DNA from 4 places in the Arthrobacter sp. Ha26 genome. Region 3 is predicted to be linked to each of the others. Evidence: riboswitches for the same ligand, from Rfam matches in the RefSeq annotation. Region 3 holds a riboswitch; each other region holds the start of a gene.

Region 1 (7,518 bases), 970 kb from region 3:
GCGGCCCAGCAGGGAACGTCCGACGCCGGTGATCAGCTTGACTGCCTCGGTCACCATCAGCGACCCCACGGCCGCACAGAGCATGCCGAACACCCCGCCCTCGCCGCAGGACGGCACGGAGCCGGCGGGCGGCGCCTCCGGGTAGAGGTCCCGGTAGGTGGGGCCGTGCTTCTCCCAGAAGACACTGACCTGGCCGTCAAACCGGAAGATGGAACCCCAGACGTAGGGTTTGCCGAGGATGGCGGCAGCATCGTTCACCAGGTAGCGGGTGGCGAAATTGTCCGCGCCGTCCAGGATCAGGTCATAGCCGGCAAACAGGTCCAGGGCATTCGTGGCATCCAGCCGGACGTTGTGCAGCCGGACGTCCACCAGGGGGTTGAGCGCGGCAATGGCGTCGCGTGCAGACTCGATCTTCGGCCGGCCGACGTCGGCAACGCCGTGGATGACCTGGCGCTGCAGGTTGCTGAGGTCAACGGCGTCGTCGTCGATGATGCCGAGCGTTCCCACGCCCGCGGCCGCAAGGTACAGCAGCGCGGGCGACCCCAGCCCGCCGGCGCCGATGACCAGCACCTTGGCGTTCTTGAGCCGCCGCTGGCCCACGGCCCCGATTTCCGGAATGATGAGGTGCCGCGAGTAGCGTTCCACCTCGTCGGCAGTGAGCTCACCCGCCGGTTCAACCAGCGGATCCAGTGAAACTGTTGAAACATTTGCGGTAAATGTCGAAGCCATACTTCAATGTATGCCCCCGGATACCGCCGGGTCATATTACCCCGAAGTAGAGTGGGGGTAACTGCAAGGGAAAGAAGGACAACTGTGGTCCACGAAGCACGGGCCGGCCGGCCGTCCGCAGCCGAACCGCAAACGGCGCCACGCCCCACCGGGCAACGGTCCGCCAGGCTTCCCAGGGACGAGAGAAGAGCACAGCTCCTTTCCGCAGCACAGGAAGTTTTTGTGGCCAACGGGTACCACGGCGCGGCCATGGACGAGATCGCCGAGACGGCCCGCGTCAGCAAACCCGTCCTCTACCAGCACTTTCCGTCAAAGCGGGAGCTGTACCTCGCCCTGCTGGAAAGCCACCTGGCATCCCTCACCGAGCTGATGCTGGGGGCGTTGAACTCCACTACGGACAACGACGAACGCGTGCAGGCCGTCATGCGCGCCTATTTCCAGTTCATCGCCAACGATGACCAGGCCCACCGGCTCGTTTTCGAGTCGGATCTCATCAATGATCCCGATGTCAGCTCCCGGCTGGAAACCTTCAACCGGACCTTCGCCGATGCGATTGCCCGCGTCATCGCCGAAGACACCAAGCTCCCCCATCTGGAAGCCGAGCTGTTGGCCCGCGGACTTGCCGGCATGGCCCATGTGAGCGCACGGTATTGGCTCGAAACGCACGGCACCCTGGACCTCAATGTGGCCAGCGACCTCATCTACCGTTTAGCTTGGCGCGGAATCTCTCGCTTCCCCAAAGAGTCCTAGACTACAAATAAGACATAACGACAGATACGTGAATTGGCTGGGAGGCCCCCTGTGGAAATAAAGATCGGCGTTCAAAACGTTGGCCGCGAGATTGTGCTGGAGTCGAACCAGGATGCAGACTCGGTGGCCAAGGTAGTCGAGGAAGCCATCAGCAACGGCGGCGAGCTCCGACTGAAGGATGACAAGGGACGCCTGATCATTGTGCCCGGGAAGGCACTGGCCTATGTGGAGATCGGCGCTGAGGAAGTCCGCCGCGTGGGCTTCGGCCAGTTCTAGTCCCGGCCCTTCACGGGTGTTAGGAGGAGAGCCATGCTTTCACTGACCATCGTGGTGCTGGTGACGGCCGCCGCAGGTCTCATCGTCTGGGCCAATGACAAACGCCATACGAAATACGGCGTCGTCCTGCCGGCCGGTGTTGCTGTGGCTGTGGGAGCGTTGAGCTGGATCATCCTGATGGCCGCAGGCTTTGGATACCGTCCCGGGCTCACATGGATGCCGTGGGTCCTGCCCATGGTGCTGGGAACGGCTGCGGCCGTGGCGGCAGTGGTCTACCTGGGCCGCACCCGTGCCAGGCAGGACCTGGAACGGCTCACCGCAGCACTGAAGCTCTAGCCGGAAAACAGCATCAAGAACGTTCCGTGACCACTGCCCTTGGGCGGTGGTCACGGCCGGTTAAGCCCCGGCTGGATGTTTTGCCGGCTCCGCGGCCGCGTGGACCGCGGCGGCCGCTTCACTCACCGCCTCAGCGGCTCCGACGTCGCGGGCGGTGACCTCTCCCCCGGCATCGTGTGACGTGTAGCGGAGGAATACCCGGTTGTACCGCCAGTCCAGGTCCGGGTGGTGGTTTTGTTCCTCCGCGAGGCGGCCGACGGCGGCAATCAGCTCGAGCGCGGCAGCGGACGTCGGCATTTTGTACACGGTCAAAAGGGCGCCCTCGTGGTAGCGCCAGTCGGGCAGGACGGCCAGCGCGTCCTCAAGCCGTTCGGGGGAAAGAACATCGTTGGCGGCCATGACTGCTCCTCTTCTGCCGTGCCCGGCCCGGGCTGGCATCGGGCTCCGGAAGGCTAGAGGAACTCGGCCCGGCCTTCCATGGCGGATGACGCCAGTGCATGTTCGCGGCGCGGTATCCTGCCGGCCGCTTTCGCCAGCCTACCGGCGATGACCGCGTGTTTGAAGGCCTCCCCCATCAGTGCAGGGTTTTGCGCGCGGGTAACCGCCGTGGCCAGCAGCACGGCGTCGCAGCCCAGCTCCATGGCCAGGGCCGCGTCCGAGGCAGTGCCGATTCCCGCGTCCAGCACCACCGGTACCGACGCCCGGGACACAATCAGTTCGATGTTGTGCGGGTTCAGGATGCCAAGCCCGGTACCGATGGGCGCGCCGAGCGGCATGACCGCCGTGGCACCGAGGTTCTCGAGTCGGAGGGCCAGGACCGGGTCATCGTTGGTATAGGCGAAAACCTTGAAGCCCCTGTTGACGAGCTGCTCGGTCGCGTCCACCAGTTCGACGGCGTCCGGCAGGAGGGTGTGTTCGTCGGCGATGACTTCCAGCTTCACCCAGTCCGTTTCCAGCGCCTCGCGGGCCAATTCCGCCGTCAGCACGGCGTCCCGGGCCGTGAAGCAGCCGGCGGTGTTGGGCAGCACGCGGATGTTGTGGTCCACGAGCAGCTGGAACAGTGAGCCTGTTTCCGCCGTCGAGTAGCGCCGCATGGCCACGGTGGTCAGGCTGGTGCCGGAGGCCACGAGTGCCGCACCGAGCCCATCGAGGCTTGGGGCGCCGCCGGTGCCCATGATGAGCCGGGATTCCAGTTCCACGCCGTCAATGACCAGCGGATCCTGCAGCGCCGAGGGGGCTCCGGTGATGATGGTTTCGCTCATGGGTCAGCCTCCCTGCACAGCCGTGACGAGTTCAACTTCGTCGCCATCCGCGAGCGCAGTTGCGAACCACTGGCTGCGCGGCACCACCTGGGAATTGTGGGCCACTGCCACCCCGAGTTTCTGCCCGTCTGTGGCCTGGCCGTCCGGACCGAGGGGCCGTCCGGTGACCTGGCTGACGAGCAGTGTGATGGATGCACCGTCCGGCACGGGGTGCCGGGTTCCGTTCAAGGTGATGTTCATACTGTTTCCTTTGTGCGCGGTTGGCGGCTGCTGGTTGCGGGGCGGCTGGTGGGGGCGCCGGCCGTTGCGGGGCCGGAAAAGCGGGAGGGGCTGAAGGACGCCCAGCGGGAGTCCTCGCGGCCATCCAGGAGGTCCCGGCAAATGGCGGCTGCCGCCGGCGTCAGGAGGACGCCGTGGCGGAAGAATCCGGTGGCGATGAGGAGGCCGGGAACCTGGCCGCCCTCGCCTGCCCCACCGCCGGCGGCCGTGACACGGCCCAGCAGCGGTGCATTATCGGGCGTTGCGGGGCGCGCGCGGGCCGTGCACTCCAGGAGTTCCAGTTCGGCGACGGCGGGAAGCAGCACCTGGGCGTCGCGAAGGAGCTGGTACACGCCCCCGGCGGACACCGCGCCCGCGGAGGACGGCGCGTCTTCGCGCTGGGTTGCCCCGATCACCACGGTGCCGTCCCGGCGGGGAACGATATATACCGGGACGCCGCGCACCAGTCCCCGCACGGTGGACGCGACCAGCGGCCGCAGATGCGGCGGCACTGCGAGTCGCAGGATGTCCCCATGGACGGGCCGCAGCGGAAGGTGCAGGCCTTCCGGCAGTGATCCCAGTTCTGCTGCCTGAAGCCCGTTGGCCACCACCGTTTCTCCGGCCCGCACGGTTCCCCCGCCAGCAAGGTGGACGCCGGCAACGGCACCGTCCTGCCACAACAGCGCGGTTGCTTTATCCGGCACGGCGTAACCGTCGACGGCGGCCGCTACTGCTACGACCCCGCCGCCAGTCCCGCTGTGGTCGCCTGCGTTCGGGCAATCATGGTCGGCGAGCGCGCGCCGCAGGCACTCCACCAGCAGCCTCGGATCCACTTGGTGGTCGGCCGGGGTATCCAGGGCGCAGGCGATGGCCGGGCTGAGCAGTGCCTCTTTCACGCGGGCTTCGCGGACAGTGAGGGGCTCAACCGTGAGGCCGTTGGCCTGTTGCGCGGCCCGCAGGTCCATCAATGCCCTGCGGTCGGCGGCGTCGGCACCCACGGCGAGGGTCGGCGTCGTGATGTATCCCGGATCCGCGCCTGACGCGGCGCGAAGGCCGGCCACAAAAGCGGGCCAGCGGGACGATGCGTCCAGCATCAGCTCGAGGAGGTCCTCCTCCTGATAGTGCAGTTCGCTGACCGGGGCAAGCATCCCGGCGGCCGCCCAGCTGGCCCCGGAACCGGGCGCGTCATCGATGAGCACTACCGAGCGCCCCGAGCGTTTCGCCTCCCAGGCGATGCCGTGGCCGATCACTCCGCCGCCGATCACTGCAACGTCGGCTTGAATGGTGTATCCGGGCGTGGATGCTGGTTCCGTTGCCCGGGGCTTTGATGGTGCGCTCATGTGTCTCCTTCCCTACGCCGGTATTAGCCGGATCAGGTCAAGCGGTCGGCTCTGACGCCCTCTCAGCCCGGCGCTTTGTGACAGCTGCCGCGGGCTCCCGCAGTACGAGGCCAGTGTAGAGGAACTAGGCTTGCCCCCATGAATGTGTCCCACACTCCAGCCGCCGGCACCGATGTCCTCAGCACCACCAAAATCAGCAACGGCCTCAGCACCGCGCGCCTGTACCTCTGCACGGATGCCCGGAAGGACCGCGGGGATTTCGGGCAGTTCGTGGATGCTGCCTTCACCGGTGGTGTGGACATCATCCAGCTCCGGGACAAAACCATCGAGGCCGCCGAAGAGCTGGAACTCCTGGCCGTGCTGAAGGAAACGGCGGAGCGGCACGGGCGCCTGTGGGCGGTCAATGACCGGGCCGATATCGCCGTGCTGTCCGGTGCGCCCGTGTTCCATATCGGCCAGAAGGACCTTCCCCTGGCGGCTGCCCGCACCTTGCTTAACGGCAATGCGGCCATCGGCCTGTCCAGCCATGCCCCGGAGCAGGTGGCCGCCGCCCTTGCTGCCGCAGCCGGCCCGGCGGGGCTGGATTACTTCTGTGTCGGCCCGGTATGGGCAACGCCCACCAAGCCGGGCCGGGCGGCCGTGGGGCTCGACCTGGTGAAATATGCAGCGGAAGCGTCCCGGACAGCCGGGCAGGACGGACCGTCCGACGGCGGAGTCCCCTGGTTTGCGATTGGCGGCATTGACCACGGCAACGTGGAGCAGGTAGTGGAAGCGGGTGCCCGAAGGATCGTGGTGGTCCGGGCCATCACCGAGGCGGACGATCCTGCTGCTGCCGCTGCATCACTCCTCGCCGCTTTGGACGCCCGCCGTTCCTGATCATTCGCGCCGTTAACACTCCGGCGTGCCGGCGCCGGTTGCCTTGCCTTTCCTGGCGCGTTTAACGCCGCCCCGCACGGGCCCGGTCCCTGCAATATCGCCGGAATTCGGGCTAGGCTGGCTTTCGTGTCACACCATCGGCTGGCTCCCAACGTCCACGAGCACAACAACGCGCTCGAGGCGGCGCTCGGTGCGCTGCGGACCGAACTGGAGCTGCCCGGCGCCTACCCCGATGCTGCTGTTGCCGACGCCAAAGCAGCCGTGGAATCGCTGCAGCTGCCCGCCTACGATCTGACCGCCGTCGAGTTCATCACCATCGATCCGGCGTCCTCCACGGACCTGGACCAGGCCCTGTTCATCGAGCCCGACGGCGACGGGTACCACGTGCTGTACGCCATCGCCGATGTGCCCGCGTTCGTGACCCCCGGGGGCCCGTTGGACGCGGAGACCCGGCGCCGCGGACAAACGTTCTACGCCCCCGACGGCCGGATCCCCCTGCACCCGGAAATCATCAGTGAACAGGCCGGCAGCCTCCTTCCTGGCCAGGACTGCTCGGCGTTCGTCTGGGATTTCCGCCTCGACAACGCCGCCGAAATCACGGCCGTCGGTGTCAGGCGGGCCCGGATGCGCAGCCGCGCAAAGCTCAGCTACAAGGGCGCCCAGGCGGATCTCGACACCGGCACTGCCTCGCCGGTACTGCGGCTCCTGAAGGAGGTGGGGATAAAGCGCGTGGAGCTGGAGCGGGCCCGCGGCGGCGCCAGCTTGAACATGCCTGACCAGGAGATCGTCCAGCTTCCCGACGGCGGCTACCGGATTGCCGCCGCCCCGCAGCTGCCGGTGGAGGACTGGAACGCGCAGATATCCCTGATGACCGGAATGGCCGCGGCCCGGCTCATGCTCACGGGCCAGGTGGGTATCCTGCGCACCATGCCGTTCCCGGATGATCGCTCCCTTAACCATTTCCGGCTTCAGACCGAAGCCCTGGGCAAGCCATGGGACGGAGAAGTCAGCTACGGCGAATACCTGCGAAGCCTGGACCCTACCGATCCCCGTCAGCTGGCCATCATGCACTCGGCCGGCATGCTGTTCCGCGGTGCCGCCTACACAGCTTTTGACGGATCCGTGCCGGAGGCGGCTGTCCAGTCGGCCATCGGCGCCGCCTATGCGCACACCACTGCCCCGCTGCGCCGCCTTGTGGACCGCTTTGTCCTGGTCATCTGCGAGGCCTTAAGCAACGGTGGGAACGTGCCGGAGTGGGCACGGGAAGCCCTGCCAACATTGCCGGAGATCATGGCCGGATCCGATCAGCTGGCCTCGCGCATGGAGCGCATGGCGCTGGACACGGTGGAGGCCGCCCTGCTGGTCAACCATATTGGCCAGGAGTTCGACGCGATCGTTATTTCCGGGTCCAAGCCCCAGAAGGACAACGGGAAGAACGGGAACGGCAACGGAAAGAACGGCAACGGCAACGGGAACGGCGGTTGGGGGACCATCCAGATCGCGGACCCCGCCGTCACCGCCCGCTGCGCCGGCGAACTCGAGTCCGGAACCAAGGTCCGGGTCCGCCTGCTCTCCTCGGATATCGCAACGCGGGAAGTCCATTTCGAGCTGGTCCAGTAGCGGCGCCGAGGGCCGGTGGAAGGGCGAAAGCCGGTATTTGGGCTTCCTGCGGCTAGACTGAAGAAGTAGAA
Region 2 (7,518 bases), on a different contig from region 3:
ACGTTCATGGCCATGTGGTGGTGGTAGCGGCCTGCGGAGACAAAGAGGGCCTGGCCGTGCCAGCCGGCAGTCTTTTCGAAGCCAAGGATGCCCACGTAGAAGTCACGGGCCAACTGGACGTCGCCCACCTGGAGGTGGACATGGCCTACTCCTGCCACTGTTCCGCGCTGGTGTTCCAAGGATTCCTCGGTGAGGTGCTGCTCCAGGTAACGCTGCGGCGGCAGGGCCAGGCTGTCCATCACCACGTCCGTGCCGTTCCAGGACCAGTTGCTCCGGGGACGGTCCCAGTACAGCTCAATGCCGTTGCCTTCGGGATCATTGAAGTAGAAGGCCTCGCTGACAAGGTGGTCGGCGCTGCCCGTGAAAGAGCGCGGTTCGAACTGTGCCGCGGTGGCGATGGTGGCGGCGAGGTCGGCCTGGTTTTCAAACAGCAGCGCCGTGTGGAAGAGGCCTGCCTCTCCCCTGCCGGGGAGGTTCAGGCCCGGAGCGGGGGCAAGGTGCACCAGCGGCTTCTGCAGCCGGCCGAGGTAGAGGCCGCCGTCCTGCTCGGCAATAACGTCAAGCCCAAGGGCGCGCTGGTAGTAATCGGTCATGACCTTCATGTCACCCACCTTGAGCATCACGGTGCCCATGGCGAGGTCGGCAGGAAGAAGATCCTGGGTGGCGGCTTCTGCAGTCATTGAAAACTCCCGGTGGTGTGGCCCGTCGGGTTGGTGGGCCTGTCACTATTAAAATTACTTGAAGCTTCAATTTATTCCAAGTGGTTCCGGGACTTCGCCTGCGTCAGCGCACCACGTGCCCTCCCAGCACTACGCGGGCCGGCTCCTGCACCGTTTCCAGAACCTGGCGCGGGTCCTCCCGGCACAGGACGACGTCGGCCCGGGCACCTTCCTCGATCGCGTCAGCACCCAGCCACTTCCGGGCGCCCCAGCACGCGGCGTCGAGGGCGGCGGCCACAGGCAGGCCGGCGTGGTGGAGGGCCAGGATTTCATCACCGATCCGCCCGTGGCGGATGACGCTGCCGGCATCCGTGCCGGCGTAAATCTTCACTCCGGCGTCGAAGGCCTCCAGCACCCGCTCCGCGCGCCGTTCCCACAGGGCGCGCATATGGGCCGCGTACCGGGGGAACTTAGGCTCCGCCTGCACGGCGATGTCCGGGAACGTGGCGATGTTGATGAGGGTGGGCACAATGGGAACGCCTTGCTCGGCGAACCGCGGAAGGTGCCGCGGCAGCAGTCCGGTGGCGTGTTCGATGCAGTCGATGTCCGCGTCCAGCATCTGGTCCAGTGTTTCCTCGGCAAAGCAGTGCGCGGTGATCCGCGCGCCTTCGTCGTGCACTGCCTGGACGGCGTCCCTGACAACGGCGGCGGGAAACGACGGCGCCAGGTCACCGGCGTCGCGGTCTATCCAGTCCCCCACGAGCTTGACCCAGCCGTCGCCGTCACGTGCCTGCTTCCGGACGGCCTCAACCAGCCCCTCAGGTTCCACTTCCTCCGCAAAGCCGCGAAGGTACCGGCGGCTCCTGGCGACATGCCTGCCGGCCCTGATCAGCACCGGGGCTTCGCGGCTGCGCTGGAGGAAGCGGGTGTCTGCGGGAGAACCCGCGTCCCGGACCAGCAGTGTGCCGGCGTCAAGGTCGGTTCTTGCCTGTTCTTCCGCCGTCGCTTCGTCCACCGCGCCTCCCGGGCCCAGGCCGATGTGGCAGTGCGCGTCTGCAAACCCGGGCAGTACCCAGCCGTCCAGGAACCGGTCCGGCTCCGCCTCCGGCCGCCGGAACGTAAGCCTGCCGTCAACGGACCACAGCCCGCGTTCCTCCGTGTCCGGCCCGGTGAGGACCGGACCGTTGAACTGGATGATCTCTGCCATGGATGTGCCTCTCTTCCCGCCCGGACAGGCTAGCACCACCGCATGTGACACGGCCCTTCCGAAACAGCTGTGGTAGCTTCTTGGTGACCACACGGGTGCCCTTGCAGGGGCTGAGATCGGGCTGATGCAGCCTGCGACCGTTGAACCTGTCCGGGTAATGCCGGCGAAGGAAGTGAGTATTCCTTGAGTACACCAAATGCACAGTTTAACCCTGCCCAAAATCCGTCCGGCGCAACCGCGGGTGGCCAGGACCAGCCTCCGGTCACACAGTCGCTGAAGTCCCATTCCTTGGCGTTCGTCCAGGACGAAGCGGCCGGGATCCGGGTGCCGGTCACGGAAATCGAGCTAGCGGATTCACCGAACGGCCAGCCGAACGGGCCGTTCCGGGTCTACCGCACCGCCGGTCCGGGCAGTGATCCCGTCCGCGGCCTCACCCCGTTCCGCGCGGAGTGGATCGAAGCCCGGGGAGACACGGAAACCTACGGGGGCCGCGGGCGGAACCTGCTCGACGACGGGCGCTCGGCCGTCCGCCGCGGGGCGGCCAGCGCAGAGTGGAAGGGCGCCCGGCCGGTGCCCCGCCGCGCCGTCGGCGGCAAAACCGTGACGCAAATGCACTATGCCCGGCAGGGCATTATCACCCCGGAGATGCGGTTCGTGGCATTGCGGGAGAACTGTGACGTGGAGCTGGTCCGCAGTGAAGTGGCTGCCGGCCGGGCCATCATTCCCACCAACATCAACCACCCGGAGTCCGAGCCGATGATCATCGGCAAGGCGTTCCTGGTGAAGATCAATGCGAACATCGGAAACTCGGCGGTCACCAGTTCGATCGCCGAGGAGGTGGACAAGCTGCAGTGGGCCACCCAGTGGGGCGCGGACACCGTGATGGACCTTTCCACCGGCGATGACATCCACACCACGAGGGAATGGATCATCCGCAACTCTCCGGTTCCGATCGGCACCGTCCCCATCTACCAGGCCCTTGAGAAGGTCAAGGGGGAGGCGAACGCGCTCACCTGGGAGATTTTCCGCGACACCGTTATTGAGCAGTGCGAACAGGGCGTGGACTATATGACCATCCATGCCGGTGTCCTGCTCCGGTATGTTCCCCTGACGGCGGACCGCGTAACGGGCATTGTGTCCCGCGGGGGCTCGATCATGGCCGGCTGGTGCCTGGCGCATCACCAGGAGAACTTCCTCTACACCCACTTTGACGAGCTCTGCGAAATCTTCGCGCAGTACGACGTCGCGTTTTCGCTGGGTGACGGACTGCGGCCGGGGGCTACGGCGGACGCCAATGATGCCGCCCAGTTCGCCGAACTGGATACGCTGGCTGAGCTCACGCAGCGCGCCTGGGAGTACGACGTGCAGGTGATGGTGGAGGGTCCCGGCCATATCCCGTTCCACCTGGTGAGGGAGAACGTGGAACGCCAGCAGGAGCTGTGCAAGGGCGCGCCGTTCTACACCCTGGGGCCCCTGGTCACTGATGTGGCGCCCGGCTACGACCACATCACCTCGGCCATCGGTGCCACGGAGATTGCCCGCTACGGCACCGCCATGCTGTGCTACGTCACTCCTAAGGAGCACCTGGGCCTGCCCAACAAGGACGACGTCAAGACCGGAGTGATCACCTACAAGATCGCAGCCCACGCGGCAGACCTCGCCAAGGGCCACCCCGGTGCGCATGAACGCGATGATGCCCTGTCCAAGGCGCGGTTCGAGTTCCGTTGGCGCGACCAGTTCGCGTTGTCGCTTGACCCGGTGACGGCCGAGGCCTTCCATGACGAGACGTTGCCTGCAGAACCTGCCAAGACTGCCCATTTCTGTTCCATGTGCGGCCCCAAGTTCTGCTCTATGCGGATCAGCCAGGATATCCGGGACGAATATGGGTCCGCTGCCTCGCAGGCGGCACTGGCCGATGCTGCCGAGGGCATGCGGGGGAAAAGCGAGGAATTCCTGGCGGCCGGCGGCAAGGTGTACCTGCCGGAGCTGAGCGTCCCCGCCGGAGGCTAGGGCACAAGTAGCCAGGACATCAGGAAGCCCGGGCGGACTGCACCCGGCTCACGTCCCGGATGAACGATCGGATCATCCGGTCCCCCTCCACCGAGTCATGGGGCCGGTGCCCTCCCGCCGCAGTGCGGTGCAGGGCGCCGGTCTCCCGCAGGTACCCGGCAATCTCCTCGTAGAGCGGCTCCCATCCCCCGGTGAGGACCAGGGTGGGCACGCCGGGAACGATGTGCAGCGGGGCTTCCCAAGCGGGGGCCTGCAGCCGGAGCCGCCTGGCGGAACGTTTCTCCTCGGCGGTGGCGGGCTGCTGCAGGTCGGTGGCGTAGACGCGCCGGACGAACTCGCGCTGGAAATCCTGGTCGCTCATCTGGTGCCGGGCCTCGAACAGCGGCTGCATGAGGCCGATGTGGGCCGCTGTGGCCGGAAGTTCGGCGGTCAGCGACAAGCAGGCCGGTTCCACCAGCGTCAGGGAAAAGACCAGGTCCGGGCGTTCCACGGCGGCCAGCATGGCTGCGATGGCGCCTTGGGAATGTGCCACGACATGCCCTCCGGCGGCGCCCCGGCCGTCGTCGGCCAGCGACCGCAGCACAATCCTGGAGTCCTCCTCGAACGAGGATTCAACCGGCTCAGCCACCGGGTCATAGCCGTGGCGGCGGAGGAACAGTGCGTCGTAGGACAGTGCCATGCCATGCTGCCGGGGCCAGGCGGCGGAGCCGAAGCTGCCGGCGCCGTGCACGAACACTACCCTCTGCTTGAACATGACCCAACCCTATTCCACGGCACCGACAACTTAAGTGAGTAGCGCCAAGTGTCGTTTTGAGCGGTCAAAACGACACTTGGCGCTACTCGGTTGGAACCTGTTCCTACTTGCCCAGGAACTTGTCGAAGCCCTTGGGCAGGTTCAGCTGCGAGGGATCGAAATCGCCCGGCTGCTGGCCGAACGCGGCACCGGTGGGGAGCGCCTTGGCGGCGTTCGCGCGGCGGGCTTCGGCCTCCTTGCGCTCCTGGGCAGCCTTGGCCGGGTTGCCGGACTTGGCCTTCTTCTTGGGCGCGTTCTTCGCGTTCTTCCGGGCACCGCCGCCGGCGCCGGGCATTCCCGGCATTCCAGGGATGCCGGGCATCCCGCCCTGGGCCATCTTCTTCATCATCTTCTGGGCCTGGGCAAAACGCTCCAGCAGGCCGTTCACCTCGGAAACGTGCACGCCGGAGCCGCGGGCGATGCGGGCACGGCGTGAACCGTTGATGATCTTAGGGGCAAGGCGCTCATGCGGCGTCATGGACCGGACGATGGCTTCGACGCGGTCGATTTCCCGCTCGTCGAACTGCTCGAGCTGCTGGCGGATGTTCTGCGCGCCGGGCATCATCATGAGCATCTTCTTCATGGAGCCCATGTTGCGGATCTGCTGCATCTGCGCCAGGAAGTCCTCGAGGGTGAAGTCTTCCTGGTCGGCGAACTTCTTCGCCATCCGGGCAGCTTCGTCCTTGTCCCAGGACTTCTCGGCCTGCTCGATGAGCGTCAGGACGTCGCCCATGTCCAGGATGCGGGAAGCCATGCGGTCCGGGTGGAAGAGTTCGAAGTCGTCCAGGCCTTCGCCGGTGGACGCAAACATCACGGGCTTGCCGGTCACCGACGCGACGGAAAGCGCGGCACCGCCGCGGGCGTCGCCGTCGAGCTTGGACAGCACGATGCCGGTGAAGTTGACGCCCTCATCGAAGGCGAGCGCCGTGTTCACGGCGTCCTGGCCGATCATCGAGTCGATAACGAACAGGACTTCGTTGGGCACGATGGCGCGGCGGATCTGGCGTGCCTGCTCCATCATGTCGGCGTCGACGCCGAGGCGGCCTGCGGTGTCCACGATGACGACGTCGTGAAGCTTCTGGCGTGCTTCCTCGACGCCGGCGCGGGCAACCTCCACCGGGTCACCGGCCGGGTGCTCCAGCTCGGAGGACGTGGCGCCCGGGTGGGGTGCGAAGACGGGCACCTTGGCCCGCTCGCCCACTACCTGGAGCTGGGTAACGGCGTTGGGGCGCTGCAGGTCGCAGGCGACGAGCATGGGGCTGTGGCCCTGGGACTTCAGCCACTTGGACAGCTTGCCGGCGAGGGTGGTCTTACCGGCGCCCTGGAGACCGGCGAGCATGATGACGGTGGGACCGTTCTTGGCCAGGCGGATCCGGCGGGTTTCCCCGCCCAGGATCTCCACCAGTTCCTCGTTGACGATCTTGACGATCTGCTGGCTCGGGTTCAGTGCACCCGAAACCTCGGCGCCCAAGGCGCGTTCCCGCACCCGGCTGGTGAATTCACGGACTACGGGAACGGCAACGTCCGCGTCCAGGAGGGCGCGGCGGATCTCCCGCACTGTGGCATCAACATCGGCCTCAGTAAGGCGGCCCTTGCCGCGGAGATTCTTGAAGGTTGCTGTCAACCGGTCAGAGAGTGAATTGAACACGTGCCGTGCACTTCTTTCGGTGGATGATCGGGACTCGACTATCTAGGGTACCAAGCCGGCCCGCAAGGTGGCATGCTGGCGAAATGACGAGCCAAACAACTGTAAAAACCCTGCTCATCCTCGGCGCTTCCGGAGACCTAACCGGCCGGCTGCTCCTGCCGGGCCTCGCGCGCCTCGCGGCCACGGGCCGGGCGGCAGGGCTGCGGCTGGTGGGGGCCGGCTCGGATCCCTGGACACCGGAGCAATGGCGGGACAGGGTGCACGAGTCCTTTGCGACGTCGGCGGAGTCCGCGGACCCCGCGGGACGAACTGCCTTGGCGGACCTGGAAAAGGAAACGGTCTACCACCAGCTGGATGTCACGGCGGATGGTGCCCTGGCCTCGCTGCTCGCCACACTGGAGGGCCCCACTGCCGTCTATTTCGCGCTGCCGCCCCGGATCAGCCAGCTGGCTTGTGAAACCCTCCGTCCCGAACAGGTTCCGGCCGGCACCCGGCTGGTGATGGAAAAGCCCTTCGGCTCCAGCGAGGAATCGGCCCGTTCCCTGAACGGGACCCTGGGGCGCCTGGTGCCGGAGGACCACATCCACCGGGTGGACCATTTCCTGGGCAAGGCCACCGTACTGAACATCCTGGGCCTGCGGTTCGCCAACAATTTCCTGGAGCCAGTGTGGAACCGGCATCATGTGGAAAAAGTGGAGATTATTTTCGACGAAGACCTCGCGCTGGAGGGGCGGGCCCGCTACTACGACGGTGCGGGCGCCCTCCGTGACATGATCCAGAGCCATCTCCTGCAGATCATGGCCCTGATGGCGATGGAGCCGCCGTCCACCATCGGTGAGCGGGACCTGCGCGACGCCATTTCCGCGGTCCTGCGCGCAGCGAGGGTCAACGCCCCTTACGCGGAGTCCACAGGCAGGGCGCGCTACACGGCCGGCACGGTAGGCGGCAAGGATGTCCCGGACTACGTCAAGGAAGAGGGCGTGGACGCGTCCCGCGGGACCGAAACCCTGGCCCGGATCCAGGTGGGAATCGACAACTGGCGCTGGAAGGGTGTGCCGTTCATCCTGCGTTCAGGGAAGGCTATTGGTGTGAAACGCAAGGAGGCCGTGGTCACGTTCCGGCCGGTCCCCCACCTTCCCACCGGCTTCACCGGCGTGGATTCGCCGAACCAGCTCAGGATCGGCTTCGGGCCCGACACCCT
Region 3 (7,518 bases):
CGTCATCACGCCTGCCACCTTGCCATTGGCGCCCCCACTGCCGCCATTGCCGCGGCCCGCGGCCGGCTCGGGCCGGATGTGCCGCACGCCCGGCGGAAAAGCCGCCCGGTGCTGGCCGAACAACTCAGGGGCAGAGCCGTCCACCACAGTGACAGGGATCCATTCAAGAAGCCGCTCGAGGTAGGCAGCCAGGTCCTGCAGGTCCGAATCCGCTGCCGACTCCGCCGTCCAGCGCAACGGCAGGATGTACTCGGCGGACGGACCCGGGGGAGGGGTGCTCATGCCGCCGCCGGCAGGGCCGCCCTCAACGATGTTGCTCCGTTTTCCCAGCTGGCCAGCAGATGCGCGGAAAGCCGGCCGTCGATGGCCATCACCGCCGTTGCCCCGAACAGGACGTCCGCGAGCAGACCGGGCTCAGCCTCCACCAGGCCGCCTGCGAGGTCGCGCCCGGCGATCTGCTCGTGGACTGCGTCGGCTTCCACGTGTTCGTCGAAGTAGTGGGTCACGTCAGCATCGAACCCGTGCCGCCGAAAGCCGTTGCCATACAGCCGGTTCGGCTGGGAAGAGGTCATTTCGTAGATCGCCAGGTGCCCGGTGATGGCTCCGCGGAGCCGCCGGTTCAAGCCGAAGAGGGACATCATGTTCACGGCGGCGAGGGAGACGGCGGGAACGGCATCGGCGTACGCGCCGTACCGGTCATCCATGCCCAATCCGCGCATGGTCCGGGCAAACAATGCGCTGTGCATGCGTTCGGGGCGTCCGCCGCCGTACTCGTCGGCCTGGATTTCCACAAGCGCGGCCTTGGGCCTTCCCGTCAGGCGGGGGATGGCCCAGGTATGGGGGTCGGCTTCCTTCAGCTGGTAGATGGACTTGTGGATCAGGAATTCCTTGAGCTGGTCCAGCGTCGCCTTTTTGGCCACGAAGCGGGAGACGCTGGGCCCGGAGTCGGTGGCGGCCAGGCCGAAAAGAATGTCTGCAACGGCGTCGCTGGTGAGCTCCGCCGCGGCGGGCGGGGTGATGCCTTCGGCAGCGGACGCGGCGGCGGCCCGAAGTGCTGCTTCGAAGGGCGCTTCAAGCAGGCGGCGGACCTGGATCAGCCCCGGTTCCCATTCCCAGTCATCGCTGACGCCCTCAAGCCCGGAGTAGTGGAGCTCGTAGAGGCAGAAGAGGGTCAGCTGGACGTCGTCGTCCTCGACGATGTCAGCGGAGGCTACAGCGTGGGCCGCAACCAGCAGGTGCAGTTCCTCGACGGCGGCTGCTCCCTCGGTGCTGGCAGGTGCGTTCGCGAGGGCCTTGAACAGCGTACTGCTGAGCGGGCCTCGAGGTTCCGGGATCTTCATGGTGCTCCTTCTGGGATGGCGGTGCTGGCGGTGCTGCGTCTTTGACAGCGGCTTCGGTTCGGCGTTCAGGTCTCGCTGTCCAGGTGCGGGGCCGGTTCCCGGGCCGGGCTGCCGGGGGTGATCTTGGGGGACAGCAGGACGGCAAGCGCGATCATGGCCAAGCCCAGGGCCAGGTGGAGCCAGTTGTCCGGGTTGTTTTCGGGAAGGAAGTTGGCCGGCAGGTCGTCACCGATCAGCAGGCCGTACAGCCACAGGAACAGGTAAGTGACGCCGCCATAAATGAGGTAGTTCCGCCCCTGCCGGTGGGTTCGCGCCATCACCAGGCCGGCAACTCCGAACAGGATATGGACTGCGTTGTGCAGCACCGACACCTGGAAGATGCCGAACAGCTCTGCCTTGGAGCCGGGACCGGCAAGCCCGAGGGAGCCGTAGTTCGTGGTGATACCGGGGATGAATCCCAGGATGCCCATCAGGAGGAAGATGCCACCCGTGGCAAAGGTGGCCTTCTGCAGGCCCGTCCTCGCTGCTGTGGCGCGGGTGCTGACCGCCATACCTGTTCTCCTCAAAAGCCGGGAACAACATAGTAAGCATGATTACTAATAAAAGCTAAGCAGGCTTCCTTACCCTGTTTTGGCGAACGGCACGGGCATGCTCTGTTTTCGTTAGCGCGGGCAGTGGAGCTTAAACCAGCAGGCGCTCACTCATCCGGGGCGGTCCATCGGTAAGGGTTCGGGTGCTTCCCGCCGTGGCGGCCTTGCTCACACCCCTGCTCCCAGGCCTTCCCGACGGCGGCCACAAGTTCAGCGAGCAGGGAATAGTAGGGGTGGTCGGGGCCAATGAAAATCATCTCGTCCTCGGCCTTGTCCAATGCCGCCCGCACCTGGTTTTCCTCCCCAGGACCGCCCATGGCGTCCTCCTCAACCTGAAACCGTGCCAGTAACGCTGGGTCAGTCCGCGCCCATGGAGCCAAGGACTTCCCGCAGGGCCTGCACCACCAGATTGTGGTCCTGGACCTGCGGAAGCCCCGAAACGGTCACCGTTGCTACCGCGCCCACCCCTGCTACGTACACCGGAAAGGAGCCGCCGTGGGCTGCGTACAAGCTCTGGTCGAACCAGCCCTGGTCCTCGATGCTGCCGCCACGGAGCCGGCCGCGCAGTCCCACCAGCAGGGACGGCACCTCGTAACGCGCGGCGGTCCGCTGCTTGGCCCGGATCCAGTGCTCGTTGTCCGGGGTGGCTCCCGGCAGGGCCACATGGAACAGGACCTGTTCACCCTTGGTGATGTCTATCGCGATGGGGAGCTGGTCCTCTTTGCCCAGCTCCACCAGCAGCAGCCCCAGGTTCAGGGCATCATCCATGGAGAACCGGGGGAACTGCAGTTCCCGGATTTCGCCCTCAACCCGCGCGATGAGCACTTGCAGGGAGCCCTCCGGCTGGGTGTTATCCGAGTCGGGATCGTACTCGGTCATATCCGGCGAATTGGCAGTCATGGCCCACAATCTACCCCTACTCCGGTGTAAACTGGACCACGCCCAACAGGGCTGTTTATTTACCCACAGAATCATTCAACGACAGGGGAGCGCCGCCGTCGGGCAGTTCTGGCCACGCCAGGATCCGCAGGTGGGCGCTGAGAGTGCGGACAGCCGCAGACCCTCGAACCTGATCCGGTTAGTACCGGCGCAAGGGAGTCGAGTTCTCGAAGTGTGTCCGGCCGCCGCAGCAGTGCCGGCCGCGTCCACTTTCCCCTCCTGTTCCTCAGGAGGATCGCATGGCAACAACAGCAGTAAAGAAGACCAGCAGCAAGTCCTGGCGCGTGGTGGACATCGTGGTGGCGGCCCTGATCGCCATCGCCGGCGGCGTCATCTTCTGGGCCTGGTCCCAGGGAGCAGCCGCAGTTTCGGCCCCCATGAACGCCGTCTATCCGCCCCTGACCGGACTGATCGCCGGCGGCTGGATGATCCCGGCCGTGCTGGGCATGCTCATCATCCGCAAGCCGGGCGCCGCCCTGTTCTGCGAGACGGTCGCCGCCACCGGTGAACTGCTGATGGGGTCCCAGTACGGCGCATCCGTGCTCTTCTCCGGTTTTGTCCAGGGCTTGGGCGCCGAAATTATTTTCGCCATCTTCGTGTACAGGAAGTTCAACCTGCCGGTATCCCTGCTGGCCGGTGCCGGTGCGGGCCTGTTCTGCGGACTGAACGACTCCTTCGCGCCGTGGGGCTGGAACATCGCCTACTCGGGCGGGGACAAGCTGGCGTACATCATCTTCACCGGGATCTCGGGTGCCATCATCGCCGGCGCACTGTCATGGGTCGCCACGCGTGGCCTGGCGAAGACCGGCGTCCTGAGCTCCTTCGCCTCGCGCAAGGCAGCAACGGAGCCCGTTTTCTCCTGATGCCGGCCACCTCCCACCACGGAGCGCCGGTTGCGGCGCGTCCGGCAGCCATCAGCGCCCGCGGCTGGGGCTGGCGGCATGCCGGACGTGCCAAGCCTGCGCTCCGCGCCCTTGACCTGGATATCCAACCGGGCGAACGGGTACTCCTCCTCGGTCCGTCCGGGGCGGGCAAGTCCACCCTCCTCCATGCCCTGGCAGGTGTTTTGGGTGATGTGAACGACGACGGCGGCGAGGCCGGCGATTCCGACGAGTCCGGTTCGTTATTGGTTGACGGCGCCTTCCCCCGTGAGCAGCGCGGCCGGGCCGGCCTGATGCAGCAGGACCCGGAGACGCAGGTGGTCCTGTCCCGGGTGGGTGACGACGTCGCCTTCGGCGCCGAGAACCTCGCTGTGCCCAGGGATGAGATCTGGACCCGCGTGCATGAGGCGCTGGACGACGTCGGCCTGTCCCACCTGCCGCTGGACCACCCGACATCGGCCCTGTCCGGCGGGCAGAAACAGCGCCTGGCGCTCGCCGGCATCCTTGCCATGCGGCCCGGGCTGATCCTCTTGGACGAGCCGACCGCCAACCTGGACCCCGCGGGCGTGATGGAGGTGCGGGACGCGGTGGCGCGTTGCGTGGCCAAGACCGGGGCAACCCTGGTGGTGGTGGAACACCGCGTGTCCGTCTGGAAAGACCTGGTGGACCGGATCGTGGTGCTGCAGCCCGGTTCATCCACCGATTCAGCCGTACTCCTGGACGGGGCGCCTGACCAGGTGCTTAGCGAGGCGCGGAGCATGCTCATCGCGGCCGGCGTGTGGGTGCCCGGCTATGTTCCGCAAACCCGGCAGCGTTCCGCGGAGCCTGCCCCCGGAGCAGGCGGTCTCCTGCTTGCCGCCGAGGAACTGGCGGTTTCGCGGGAACGGGCCCGCCGCAGGGGCTTCCGCAAGTTCCCGCCGGTACCAGTGCAACAGGGGATCTCCGCCCAGGTCCGGGTGGGGCAGGCACTGGCCATTACGGGACCCAACGGCGCCGGAAAATCGACTTTTGCCCTGACCCTTGCCGGTCTTCTGGAGCCCGTCGCCGGCAAGGTCTCCGCCACCTTGGCCCTCAGCCGTGGTGCCGGCATCGATCCCTACCAGTGGAAGGCGGAACAGCTGATTGAGCGCGTAGGCACCGTTTTCCAGGAGCCAGAGCACCAGTTCGTGACGGGAAAAGTGATCGACGAACTCCTGTTCGGCCCGCGGCACCTTGGCCATGGGACGGAGCGGGTCGATGAGCTGCTGGAGCGGTTGCGGCTGACGGAGCTCGTTGACGCCAACCCGTATACGCTTTCGGGAGGCGAGAAACGGCGGCTCTCGGTGGCCACGGTCCTGGCCGCGCACCCGCAGGTTTTGGTGCTGGACGAGCCCACGTTTGGCCAGGACGCCAACACCTGGGCTGAGCTGGCCTCGTTCCTGTCAGAGCTCCTCGATGCCGGCACCGCAGTGGTCTCAGTGACCCACGATGCCGAGTTCACGGCAGCCTTGGGCGGAGCCGAGCTGCGGATGGGTGCGGCGCCGGCGGTGGCGACATGAGGCAGGAGCTGAACCTGCGGGGAAACCACGCCCTGCTGACCCGCGCCAACCCGCTGAGCAAGTTCGCCGCCGTCTTCCTGGTGACCGCAGTGCTGGCGCTGTCCATCGACTGGGTGTCCGCCTCGGTTGCGCTCGCTGCCGAACTCCTGCTGTTTCCCCTGGCCGGACTTACCCTGACGCTGCTGTGGCAGCGCGGGTGGCCGCTGATCATCGCCGCAGCCGTGGGCGGCTGGAGCACCTCCATCCTGGCGCCGGACAGCGGAAGGACGCTGATCGACGTCGGCCTCTGGACCATGAGTGAAGGCTCCCTGGAGCTGGGGGCCGGGTTCATGCTGCGCGGGCTGGCGATTGCGCTGCCCGCGGTGCTGCTGATGAGCTGCACCGATCCCACGGACCTGGCAGATGCCCTGGCGCAAAAGGCGCGGCTCCCGCACCGGTTCGTGCTGGGAACCTTGGCAGCCATGCGCCTGGTGGGGCTGCTGGCTGAAGAGTGGCAGACCATCGGGATGGCCCGCCGTGCCCGCGGGGTGGGCTCGCGGGGCAGCGCGCTGCAGCGGTTGAGGGCGACGCTGGGCCAGAGCTTCGGCCTCCTGGTCCAGGCCATTCGGCGCGCGTCACGGCTCGCGGTGACCATGGAAGCCCGGGGCTTCGGCGGGGGAACCCGGACGTGGGCGCGGGAGTCGACGTACAGCAGCCTGGATGTGTGGGTGCTGGGCGGCGGCCTGCTGATGGCCGGGGCTGCCTTTGCTGCCGCTGTGTGGGCAGGGACCTGGAACATGGTGTGGCTGGGGAGCTGACCCGCTCCTAAATTGCTGCCCCTCAAACCGCGGGTCTTGGCATCAGTCTTCGGGCGGATGCAGCAGCGCAGGGAGCAGATCCAGGGACCCTCTTCAGAAAGCGGCTCAAAGGCAGGAGTAGTCGTAATCGAATCCCCGTGACACGAACTGAGTGAGCGTTACCTTGCCGCCGGCCGTCAGCGGCGGGTTGGAGCAGTTGCCCTTGGCGCTGGTCAGGGTGCGCGCCCCTGCCAGCCAGCTTGGCAAGGAGTAAAGGTTGCTGGAGCTGCCGACAGGTCCGACGATCTGGCTCCATTGCGAGCCGGTTGAATAGATTCCCACACCAGCGGCCTTGATGCTCCGGAACAAGTCCGTCATGCCTTCCAGGACAGCTCGGTTGGCGACTTTGTCCGAGGTGGACCAGCTGTTGCCGGTTTCCACGTCCAGCCACCACACGTACTGTGACGGGTTGCTGATACCGCGGATATAAGCGTCGTCATAGGCCTTGGCGTAGCCGTACATGTAGGCGCAGGCCTTACCGTAGTCCCTTTCCTTGCAGGAGCCGTAGGGGTTGTGGACGGGGGTGCCGACGGGATACTCGTCACTGCTGGGCCACCATGAGCCGGCGCTGCCCGGATTGGCCGTGTTGACGTAAAGGGAGACCTTTGGTTGTGGAGTGCCGCCGGACGAGGTTGCAGCCCACTTCAGCTGTTCAGCGAGGCAGGGGTTAGTGGTGTTGGCGAGGCCGTTGTTGACCCCCACGATGCCGAATGCCTGTCCCGTCGGCAGGTCCTTGCCGCACTGCGGCCAGGAGATGTCATTGCCAAGCAGGGACTGCGTGCCCTCTCCCGGTGACGGGGCTGCGGAAGCCGGCCAGGCAGGTATCAGTAGCAGGGCCGCCAGCAGCAAAGCAGCCAGTCGGGCTGCGGGCCGGGTGTCTCGGAACGGACGCATGGGGGCCTCCATCGTCTTTGAAGAGAAGCTCAGACCAGTTTCCTCCCCAACAGAGAAGCGGGTCAAGATAATGAGAAAACGGGTTCTTCTATCGCACGTAATGGGTAAACGCTCTCCGTTTTCCCGGCGTTCGGGCAGCATGGCGAGCTGATAACTCATTTATGATATATTTTGTGCATGACGCAGGAGACCACGGAACACGTTGCCGCTATGCTTCGGGATGCCCGGAGCGAGAAGGGCTGGACCCAGGGCCAGCTGGCCGCTGAGCTTGGCACCAGCCAAAGTGCCATTGCCCGGATGGAGCAGGGCAAGCAGAACCTGAGCCTCAAGATGATCCAGCGCCTCGAGACTATTTTTGGCCGAAGCATCGTCAATGTGGGTAAACCCCAGATGACCCACCTGCGCGTGGAGGGCGGGCGGACCCTGTCCGGTGCAGTGGACGTCAACAGCAGCAAGAACGCCGGCGTGGCGCTGCTGTGCGCCAGCCTCATCAACCGCGG
Region 4 (7,518 bases), on a different contig from region 3:
TGCAGCCAGCCCGTTCGGCTCCCTGTTCCTCGAACCGGCCTCCCCCACCTCGGTGCTGTTCCAGGCCCCGGACCTGAGTACGGTAGTGCGTCCTGCCCCGGCCGCCGCGGTTGAAGAGGCCGAGGATGACGAGGAGGGCGACTCTGAGGACGCCAACGGCCGGCGCAGGCGCCGGGGCCGCAACCGCCGTAACCGCGGCCGTCCCGGCGAGGGTGAGGACGCCGGTCTCGCCGGCGACGAGGGGGCCGACGCCGATGCCTCCGAGGACGCCGACGAAGAGTCGGCAGGGCAGGTGGAGGACGGCGTTACGTCCCGCCGTCGTCGTCGCCGCCGCCGCGGTGACCAGGATCTTGAGCTGACGGGCGGCGGGGACGATGACCCGCCCAACACCGTCACCCGCGTCCGTGCCCCGCGCGCGGTTACCGAGCCTGCTGTCAGCAACCGGGTCACCAGCGTCAAGGGATCCACCCGCCTGGAGGCGAAAAAGCAGCGCCGGCGCGAGTCCCGTGACACCGGCCGCCGCCGCACCGTGATCACCGAAGCGGAGTTCCTGGCCCGCCGCGAATCCGTAGACCGGCAGATGATCGTGCGCCAGCGCGACGACAGAATCCAGATCGCCGTCCTCGAAGACGGCGTCCTGGCCGAGCACTTTGTCTCCAAGACGCAGCAGGACTCCCTGATCGGCAATGTCTACCTGGGCAAGGTCCAGAACGTGCTGCCGTCCATGGAAGCTGCCTTTGTGGACATCGGACGCGGCCGCAACGCCGTGCTGTACGCCGGCGAGGTGAACTGGGAAGCCGTGAACCTCGAGGGCAAACAGCGCCGCATCGAAAACGCGCTGAAGTCGGGCGATACCGTCCTGGTCCAGGTGACCAAGGACCCCGTCGGCCACAAGGGTGCCCGCCTCACCAGCCAGATCTCCCTCCCGGGCCGCTACCTCGTGTACGTCCCCGGCGGTTCCATGACCGGAATCTCCCGCAAGCTGCCCGACGTCGAACGCAACCGCCTCAAGCGCATCCTGAAGGACCGCCTCCCGGAGCAGGCCGGCGTTATTGTCCGCACCGCCGCGGAGGGCGCGTCCGAGGAAGAGCTGACGCACGACATCAACCGGCTGCGCGCCCAGTGGGAGGGCATCGAGAGCCAGTCGAAGTCCACCAAGATCCTTGCCCCGGAGCTGCTCTATGGCGAACCGGACCTCACCATCAAGGTGGTCCGCGACGTCTTCAACGAGGACTTCTCCAAGCTGATCGTCTCCGGCGAGGAAGCCTGGGACACCATCGAGGCCTACGTGACGTACGTGGCCCCGGACCTCGTGGGCCGCCTCGAAAAGTGGACCAAGGACACGGACATCTTCACCGCCTGGCGCATCGACGAACAGATCCACAAGGCCCTGGAGCGTAAGGTCTTCCTGCCCTCCGGCGGTTCACTGGTGATCGACCGCACCGAAGCCATGACCGTGGTGGACGTCAACACCGGCAAGTTCACCGGCAGCGGCGGCAACCTCGAAGAGACGGTGACCAAAAACAACCTCGAGGCTGCCGAAGAAGTGGTCCGCCAGCTCCGGCTGCGCGACATCGGCGGCATCATTGTCATCGACTTCATCGACATGGTCCTCGAATCCAACCGCGACCTCGTGCTGCGCCGCCTGGTGGAGTGCCTGGGCCGCGACCGCACCAAGCACCAGGTTGCCGAGGTTACCTCGCTGGGCCTGGTGCAAATGACGCGCAAGCGGATGGGCACGGGGCTGCTCGAGGTGTTCGGCGAGCAGTGTGAAGCGTGCGCGGGCCGCGGCGTGGTCACCCACGACGACCCCGTCGAGCACCGGCGGGCCAACATTGTGGCCGCGGAGCACCACGTCCAGCGCGTCGACAGCCGGCCGGAAGCCCGGAGCGAAGGCCACCGTGCCGAGAGCCTGCGGCCAGACAACAACCAGTCCGGTGCCCGCCCGGACCGCAAGCGGCGCCGGGGCCGCGGCGGCCAGCAGCCCGAGGCAGCGCCGGCAGCGGCGGTGCAGGTCCACACCGTGCATCCGGACCCCTCGGATGCTGAACGGCACGCCAAGGCGGAGGCTACCAGGCTGGCGCTGGCCAACATCGCCGCTGCGGCCCACGCAGCGCACGTGCACGACGACGAAATCGCGGCAGCCAAGCAGGCCGCGGCGGAGAATCCTGCCCCCACGCCGGCAACGGAAAAGCGCGACGCCGATGCCCGTCCGGCTGCCGTGCTCACCTTCGGCGGCGAAAAAGTGGTGTTGCCGTTCGTTGAGCACGCGGAAGAGCAGCAGCCCCGGCCGGCCCTCACCCTGGACCGGCTCGCCGAAGCGTTCGCGCACCTCGGCCAGCCCGCAACGGAACCGGAGGCCCAGCCGGAAGCCCGCCCGGCGCAGGCTGAACCTGTGCAGAAGCCGCAGGCGGAGCAGGTGGCGCAGTCACAGCCAGCCCAACAGCGCCAGGAAGCACCTGCCAAGGACTACAGCGACCACACGCTGGAACAGTCGCGGGAGCGGCGGCCCCGGCGCCACCGCAGCGCCAGCCGCGCACAGGGAGCTGCCAATGAAACCTCCGTGCAGCAGCACGAAAGCACTGCTCCTGCCAGCACCGGCCATTCCCACGAGGCCAAGGCTCCGGAGCCTGCGGGCACCGGAAGCACTGAAAAGCCGGCACCCAAGCCAGCCGAGGCACCCATCATCCTGGGTGTAGGGGTCCCGGCCTCGGAGCTCTAGCCCCGGAAGCTTCCAGGAGCAGCAAGCACCGCTGAGTCTCAGCAGCTAATGCCCGGACGGCCACCAACAGTGACCGGCCGGGCATTGCTGTACCTGCGCAATCCGTGGTGGCCAGTGCAAAGGGAGCAACTGGTGGCTGGTCGCAAATGTGTCACCTTCTGCCGCGGCCGGACAAAAAAGCTAGGCTGGGGAACCGACACGGGGTGCCGCGCAGAGAGCCGGCTGAGATCCACACCCGTTGAACCTGTCCGGCTAGCACCGGCGAAGGGATGTCTTTTGTCTGCGACGTTTGCAATACCCGCTGCCACCCCATCACCCGCCCCGGCAACCTTCGCGGTGCCCACGGCACCGGGGCGCCCCGTACCGCGGGTACTTTCGATTGCCGGTTCCGATCCGTCCGGCGGCGCCGGCATCCAGGCCGACCTCAAGAGCATCGCTGCTTTCGGCGGCTACGGAATGGCTGCCATCACGGCCCTCACTGCCCAGAACACGCACGGCGTCCGTTCCGTCCATGTTCCGCCTGCCGGATTCCTGGCCGCCCAGCTGGATGCGGTCAGTGACGATATCGGCATCGATGCCGTCAAGATCGGAATGCTCGGCAGCGTTGAGGTGATCCAAGCGGTAGGGGACTGGCTCCGCAAGGTCCGTCCCGCCGTCGTGGTCCTGGACCCGGTGATGGTTGCCACCAGCGGCGACCGGCTGCTGCAGGAGTCCGCCGAAGCGGCGCTCCACGAACTTCTGCCGCTGGCCCACCTCATTACGCCCAACCTGGCGGAGCTCGCCATCCTGGTGGGCGGCGAAGTGCGGGAGGACTGGGCCGGAGCCCTGGAGCAAGGCCGCACCCTCTCCGCCGCCACCGGGGCTACCGTGCTGGTCAAAGGCGGACACCTGGACGGCAGCGAGTGCCCGGATGCCCTGGTCAACGTGGCGGGCCTGCTGTCCCGGGAAGTGGTGGTGCTGCCGGGGGAGCGGGTGGCTACCCGCAACAGCCACGGCACCGGCTGTTCGCTGTCCTCTGCGATGGCCACCGTCCAGGCACGGCTGGGGGACTGGGAGGCTTCGCTCCGCGAAGTCAAGCCCTGGCTGGCAAGCGCCCTGGAAGCGTCCGGAACGTTGGAGGTGGGAACCGGGAACGGCCCGGTTCACCACTTCCACCACCTGCAGCCGCAGCCGTCCGAAGGCAGCTTCGCCGCCCAACTCTGGACTGAGGCCCGGCAGGACCTGGACGATATCTACGCCCTCGACTTCATCCGCGGCCTGGTGTCGGGCAGCCTGCAGGAGGCGGAGTTCGCGTATTACCTCGCGCAGGACGCCATTTACCTCAACGGCTATTCCCGCGTGCTGGCACGGGCGAGTGCCCTGGCTCCGACGGAGGCCGAACAGCTCTTCTGGGCCGGGTCTGCACGGCAGTGCCTGGAGGTCGAGTCCGAACTGCACCGTTCCTGGCTCAGCACGCGCACCATCACGCCGCAGCTCGGCCCCGTCACCAAGTCCTACGTCGACCACCTGACCGCGGCGTCGGCGTCGGGGAGTTATGCCGTCCTCGCGGCCGCCGTCCTGCCCTGCTTCTGGCTCTACGCGGAGGTGGGAGCCGTCCTCCACGCGCAGTTCCTCGCTGCCGGTGAACCTGCCGGGCACCCGTACGCGGACTGGCTGCGCACCTACGCCGACGAAGACTTCGCCGCTGCAACCCGGCAGGCCATAGCCATCGTGGATGAGGCCGGTCGCAACGCCTCACCGGCAGACCGGGAAGCCATGATCACCGCGTTCAAGCAGTCCTGCCGCCTGGAAGTGGACTTCTTCGACGCGCCGCGCCTGCACGCTTGAACTGCTGACGGCGGCAGGGCCGGTACTATGGTGGGGCATGGTGCGGACGCCGGACCTGGGACTGTGGTACCTATCACAGCAACCCGCCGGGAACCAGCCTCATTTGCGGCCGAAGGCAAAATTAGCGTAATCTAGATCTTCGGTGCTTACGCCAACACTTGGGTTATGACCCCACGGCGTTGAGGCACAGCGAGAAACCAGGCTTTTGATAGTCGGTTCCGCACGCAAATTTAGTTATAAACGTCGAGAGAAGTGAGTTCCCAAGTGGTGTACGCGATTGTCCGCGCAGGCGGCCGCCAAGAGAAGGTTTCCGTCGGAGACTTCGTTACCCTGAACCGCGTCGCCGGTGGGGCTGGCAGCACCATTCAGCTGCCCGCACTGCTCCTGGTAGACGGTGACAAAGTCACCTCCGCCGCCGCTGACCTGGCCAAGGTAACTGTTACGGCTGAAATCCTCCAGGACCTCCGCGGTCCTAAGATTGTCATCCAGAAGTTCAAGAACAAGACCGGTTACAAGAAGCGCCAGGGTCACCGTCAGGAACTGACCAAGGTCAAGATCACTGGCATTCAGTAACCACCGGTTACTGTTCAGGTTTTTCAGCAGATTCCCCAGAATTTAGAGGCAGGCATTTCAGATGGCACATAAAAAGGGCGCGAGCTCCACTCGCAACGGTCGTGATTCCAACGCTCAGTACCTCGGCGTCAAGCGCTTCGGCGGCCAGGTAGTTTCCGCCGGCGAGATCATCGTCCGCCAGCGCGGCACCCACTTCCACCCGGGCGCCGGCGTTGGCCGCGGCGGCGACGACACCCTGTTCGCACTGACTCCGGGAGCTGTCGAATTCGGCACCCGCCGCGGTCGCCGCGTCGTCAACATCGTTGCTGCTGCAGCTGCAGAGTAACAAGTAGTTCTGAAGCGGTGGAGCGGGCCAGACGGTCCGCTCCACTGTTCTTTTAACCGCATTACAATCGTCTTGGCGCCCCGCGGCGTCCGGGAAACAGCACTGAGGAGATCCACGTGGCCAGCTTTGTAGACCGGGTAGTACTGCACGTATCCGGCGGTACCGGCGGCCACGGGTGCGTCTCCGTCCACCGCGAGAAGTTCAAGCCGCTGGGCGGTCCCGACGGCGGCAACGGCGGCAATGGCGGCGACGTCATCCTCCGGGTCGACCACCAGACCACCACCCTCCTTGACTACCACCACGCCCCGCACCGGCACGCCACCAACGGCGGCCCCGGCATGGGCGACTGGCGCGGCGGAAAGAACGGCGAAACGCTTATTCTCCCCGTCCCCGACGGAACAGTGGTCAAGTCCAAGGACGGCACCGTCCTGGCGGACCTCGTCGGCGAAGGCGCAGAGTACGTAGCGGCAGCGGGCGGCATCGGCGGCCTGGGCAACGCTGCACTTTCGTCGCAGAAACGGCGCGCTCCCGGGTTCGCCCTGCTCGGCATCGAAGGCGAATCCAGTGATATCGTCCTGGAGCTTAAGTCGATCGCCGATATCGCGCTGGTGGGATTCCCGTCGGCCGGCAAGTCCAGCCTCATCGCTGCCATGTCTGCAGCGCGGCCCAAGATCGCTGACTACCCGTTCACCACCCTTGTGCCCAACCTTGGCGTGGTCCAGGCCGGTGATGTCCGCTTCACCATCGCCGACGTGCCGGGCCTCATCGAAGGCGCCAGCGAGGGCAGGGGGCTGGGCCACCACTTTCTGCGCCACGTGGAGCGCTGCGCAGCCCTGGTTCACGTGCTGGACTGTGGCACCCTCGAATCGGACCGCGATCCGCTCGCAGACCTGGCCATCATCGAGGCCGAGCTGGAAAAGTACGCCGTGGACATGAGCTATGCCGGCCAGGACGGCGAAGTGGTTCCGCTGAACCACCGCCCCCGCCTGGTCGCGTTGAACAAAGTTGACCTGCCCGATGGCAAGGACATGGCTGAGTTTGTGCGTCCGGAGCTTGAATCCCGCGGCTACCAGGTGTTTGAAGTCTCGGCCACCAGCCATGAGGGCCTGCGCCAGCTCGGCTTCGCCATGGCCGGGATCGTCAAGGCCGCCCGCGACGCCGTGGCCGCTGCGCCGCCCAAGGTCCAGCCCGCAGTACTGCGGCCACGCGCCGTCAACGAATCCGGCTTCAAGATCCGCCGGGAGGAGAAGGGCCTCGAGCCGCTGTTCCGCGTCCTGGGCGAGAAGCCCGTGCGCTGGGTCAAGCAGACGGACTTCACCAATGAGGAAGCCATCGGTTACCTTGCTGACCGCCTGGCCAAGCTCGGCGTGGAGACCGAGCTGTTCAAGCAGGGCGCCAAGCCCGGTGACACTGTGGTCATCGGCGAGGACGACGGCGTCGTGTTTGACTGGGAGCCCACCATGATGGCGGGCGCGGAACTCCTCGCGTCGCCGCGCGGCACCGACGTCCGCTTCGCCGACATCGGGGACCGGCCCACCCGCGGCCAGAAGCGCGAAGAGCAGCAGGAACGCAAGGATGCCAAGGCCGCGGCCCGGGCCGAGCTGGAAGCGGAGCGCAAGGCCGGGATCTGGACAGAGTCAGTCAGCAGCCGCAGGGTGGCCAAGCCCCTCAAGGAGAGTGGACTGGGCGCAGACGATGAGTTCTAAGGCTGCGGCGGCCGAAGCGCCTGCCCGGTCCGTAGACCGGAGCGTGCTGGCCAATGCCCGCCGGATTGTTGTCAAGGTCGGGTCCTCGTCCCTGACCAGCATCAAGGGCGGCATCTCGGAGGAGTCGTTGACTGCCCTCGCTGATGCACTGGCCGCCAAGCGGAATACCGGTACTGAGATCATCCTGGTGTCCTCCGGCGCCATCGCCGCCGGCCTGGCTCCGCTGGGCCTGGCCAAGCGCCCGCGCGACCTCGCCACCCAGCAGGCCGCCGCCAGCGTGGGCCAGGGCCTGTTGATGGCCCGCTACACCCAGGCCTTCGGGGCACACGGCGTGACCGTCAGCCAGGTGCTGCTCACCGCCGAGG

What was found. A riboswitch is a leader RNA that binds a small molecule or an ion and turns the genes downstream of it on or off. The one in region 3 is predicted to bind thiamine pyrophosphate.
Region 1: linked by a shared signal. The riboswitch ahead of AC5RVY_RS00505 (FAD-dependent oxidoreductase) and the one ahead of AC5RVY_RS05200 (ECF transporter S component) in region 3 are both predicted to bind thiamine pyrophosphate.
Region 2: linked by a shared signal. The riboswitch ahead of thiC (phosphomethylpyrimidine synthase ThiC) and the one ahead of AC5RVY_RS05200 (ECF transporter S component) in region 3 are both predicted to bind thiamine pyrophosphate.
Region 4: linked by a shared signal. The riboswitch ahead of thiD (bifunctional hydroxymethylpyrimidine kinase/phosphomethylpyrimidine kinase) and the one ahead of AC5RVY_RS05200 (ECF transporter S component) in region 3 are both predicted to bind thiamine pyrophosphate.

Annotation. Positions count from the first base shown of each region.
Region 1 is NZ_JBNHGX010000001.1:114,485-122,002, forward strand. Features, by position in the region: gene moeB (molybdopterin-synthase adenylyltransferase MoeB) at 1-729, opposite strand, end outside; gene AC5RVY_RS00475 (TetR/AcrR family transcriptional regulator) at 814-1,479, shown strand; gene AC5RVY_RS00480 (DUF3107 domain-containing protein) at 1,531-1,755, shown strand; gene AC5RVY_RS00485 (hypothetical protein) at 1,789-2,091, shown strand; gene AC5RVY_RS00490 (4a-hydroxytetrahydrobiopterin dehydratase) at 2,152-2,490, opposite strand; gene AC5RVY_RS00495 (thiazole synthase) at 2,544-3,353, opposite strand; gene thiS (sulfur carrier protein ThiS) at 3,357-3,593, opposite strand; gene AC5RVY_RS00505 (FAD-dependent oxidoreductase) at 3,590-4,951, opposite strand; TPP riboswitch at 4,944-5,062, opposite strand; gene thiE (thiamine phosphate synthase) at 5,090-5,827, shown strand; gene AC5RVY_RS00515 (RNB domain-containing ribonuclease) at 5,954-7,447, shown strand.
Region 2 is NZ_JBNHGX010000007.1:153,337-160,854, reverse strand. Features, by position in the region: gene AC5RVY_RS16425 (VOC family protein) at 1-680, opposite strand, end outside; gene AC5RVY_RS16420 (amidohydrolase family protein) at 784-1,866, opposite strand; TPP riboswitch at 1,948-2,055, shown strand; gene thiC (phosphomethylpyrimidine synthase ThiC) at 2,050-3,876, shown strand; gene AC5RVY_RS16410 (alpha/beta hydrolase) at 3,896-4,630, opposite strand; gene ffh (signal recognition particle protein) at 4,734-6,317, opposite strand; gene AC5RVY_RS16400 (glucose-6-phosphate dehydrogenase) at 6,401-7,518, shown strand, end outside.
Region 3 is NZ_JBNHGX010000001.1:1,086,039-1,093,556, reverse strand. Features, by position in the region: gene AC5RVY_RS05225 (glycosyltransferase family 2 protein) at 1-282, opposite strand, end outside; gene AC5RVY_RS05220 (iron-containing redox enzyme family protein) at 279-1,340, opposite strand; gene AC5RVY_RS05215 (DUF4383 domain-containing protein) at 1,406-1,891, opposite strand; gene AC5RVY_RS05210 (hypothetical protein) at 2,038-2,247, opposite strand; gene AC5RVY_RS05205 (heme-degrading domain-containing protein) at 2,288-2,830, opposite strand; TPP riboswitch at 2,904-3,044, shown strand; gene AC5RVY_RS05200 (ECF transporter S component) at 3,109-3,732, shown strand; gene AC5RVY_RS05195 (ABC transporter ATP-binding protein) at 3,732-5,288, shown strand; gene AC5RVY_RS05190 (energy-coupling factor transporter transmembrane component T family protein) at 5,285-6,085, shown strand; gene AC5RVY_RS05185 (glycoside hydrolase family 25 domain-containing protein) at 6,191-7,018, opposite strand; gene AC5RVY_RS05180 (UDP-N-acetylglucosamine 1-carboxyvinyltransferase) at 7,196-7,518, shown strand, end outside.
Region 4 is NZ_JBNHGX010000008.1:36,372-43,889, forward strand. Features, by position in the region: gene AC5RVY_RS16995 (Rne/Rng family ribonuclease) at 1-2,722, shown strand, start outside; TPP riboswitch at 2,912-3,009, shown strand; gene thiD (bifunctional hydroxymethylpyrimidine kinase/phosphomethylpyrimidine kinase) at 3,017-4,549, shown strand; gene rplU (50S ribosomal protein L21) at 4,814-5,122, shown strand; gene rpmA (50S ribosomal protein L27) at 5,184-5,447, shown strand; gene obgE (GTPase ObgE) at 5,564-7,153, shown strand; gene proB (glutamate 5-kinase) at 7,143-7,518, shown strand, end outside.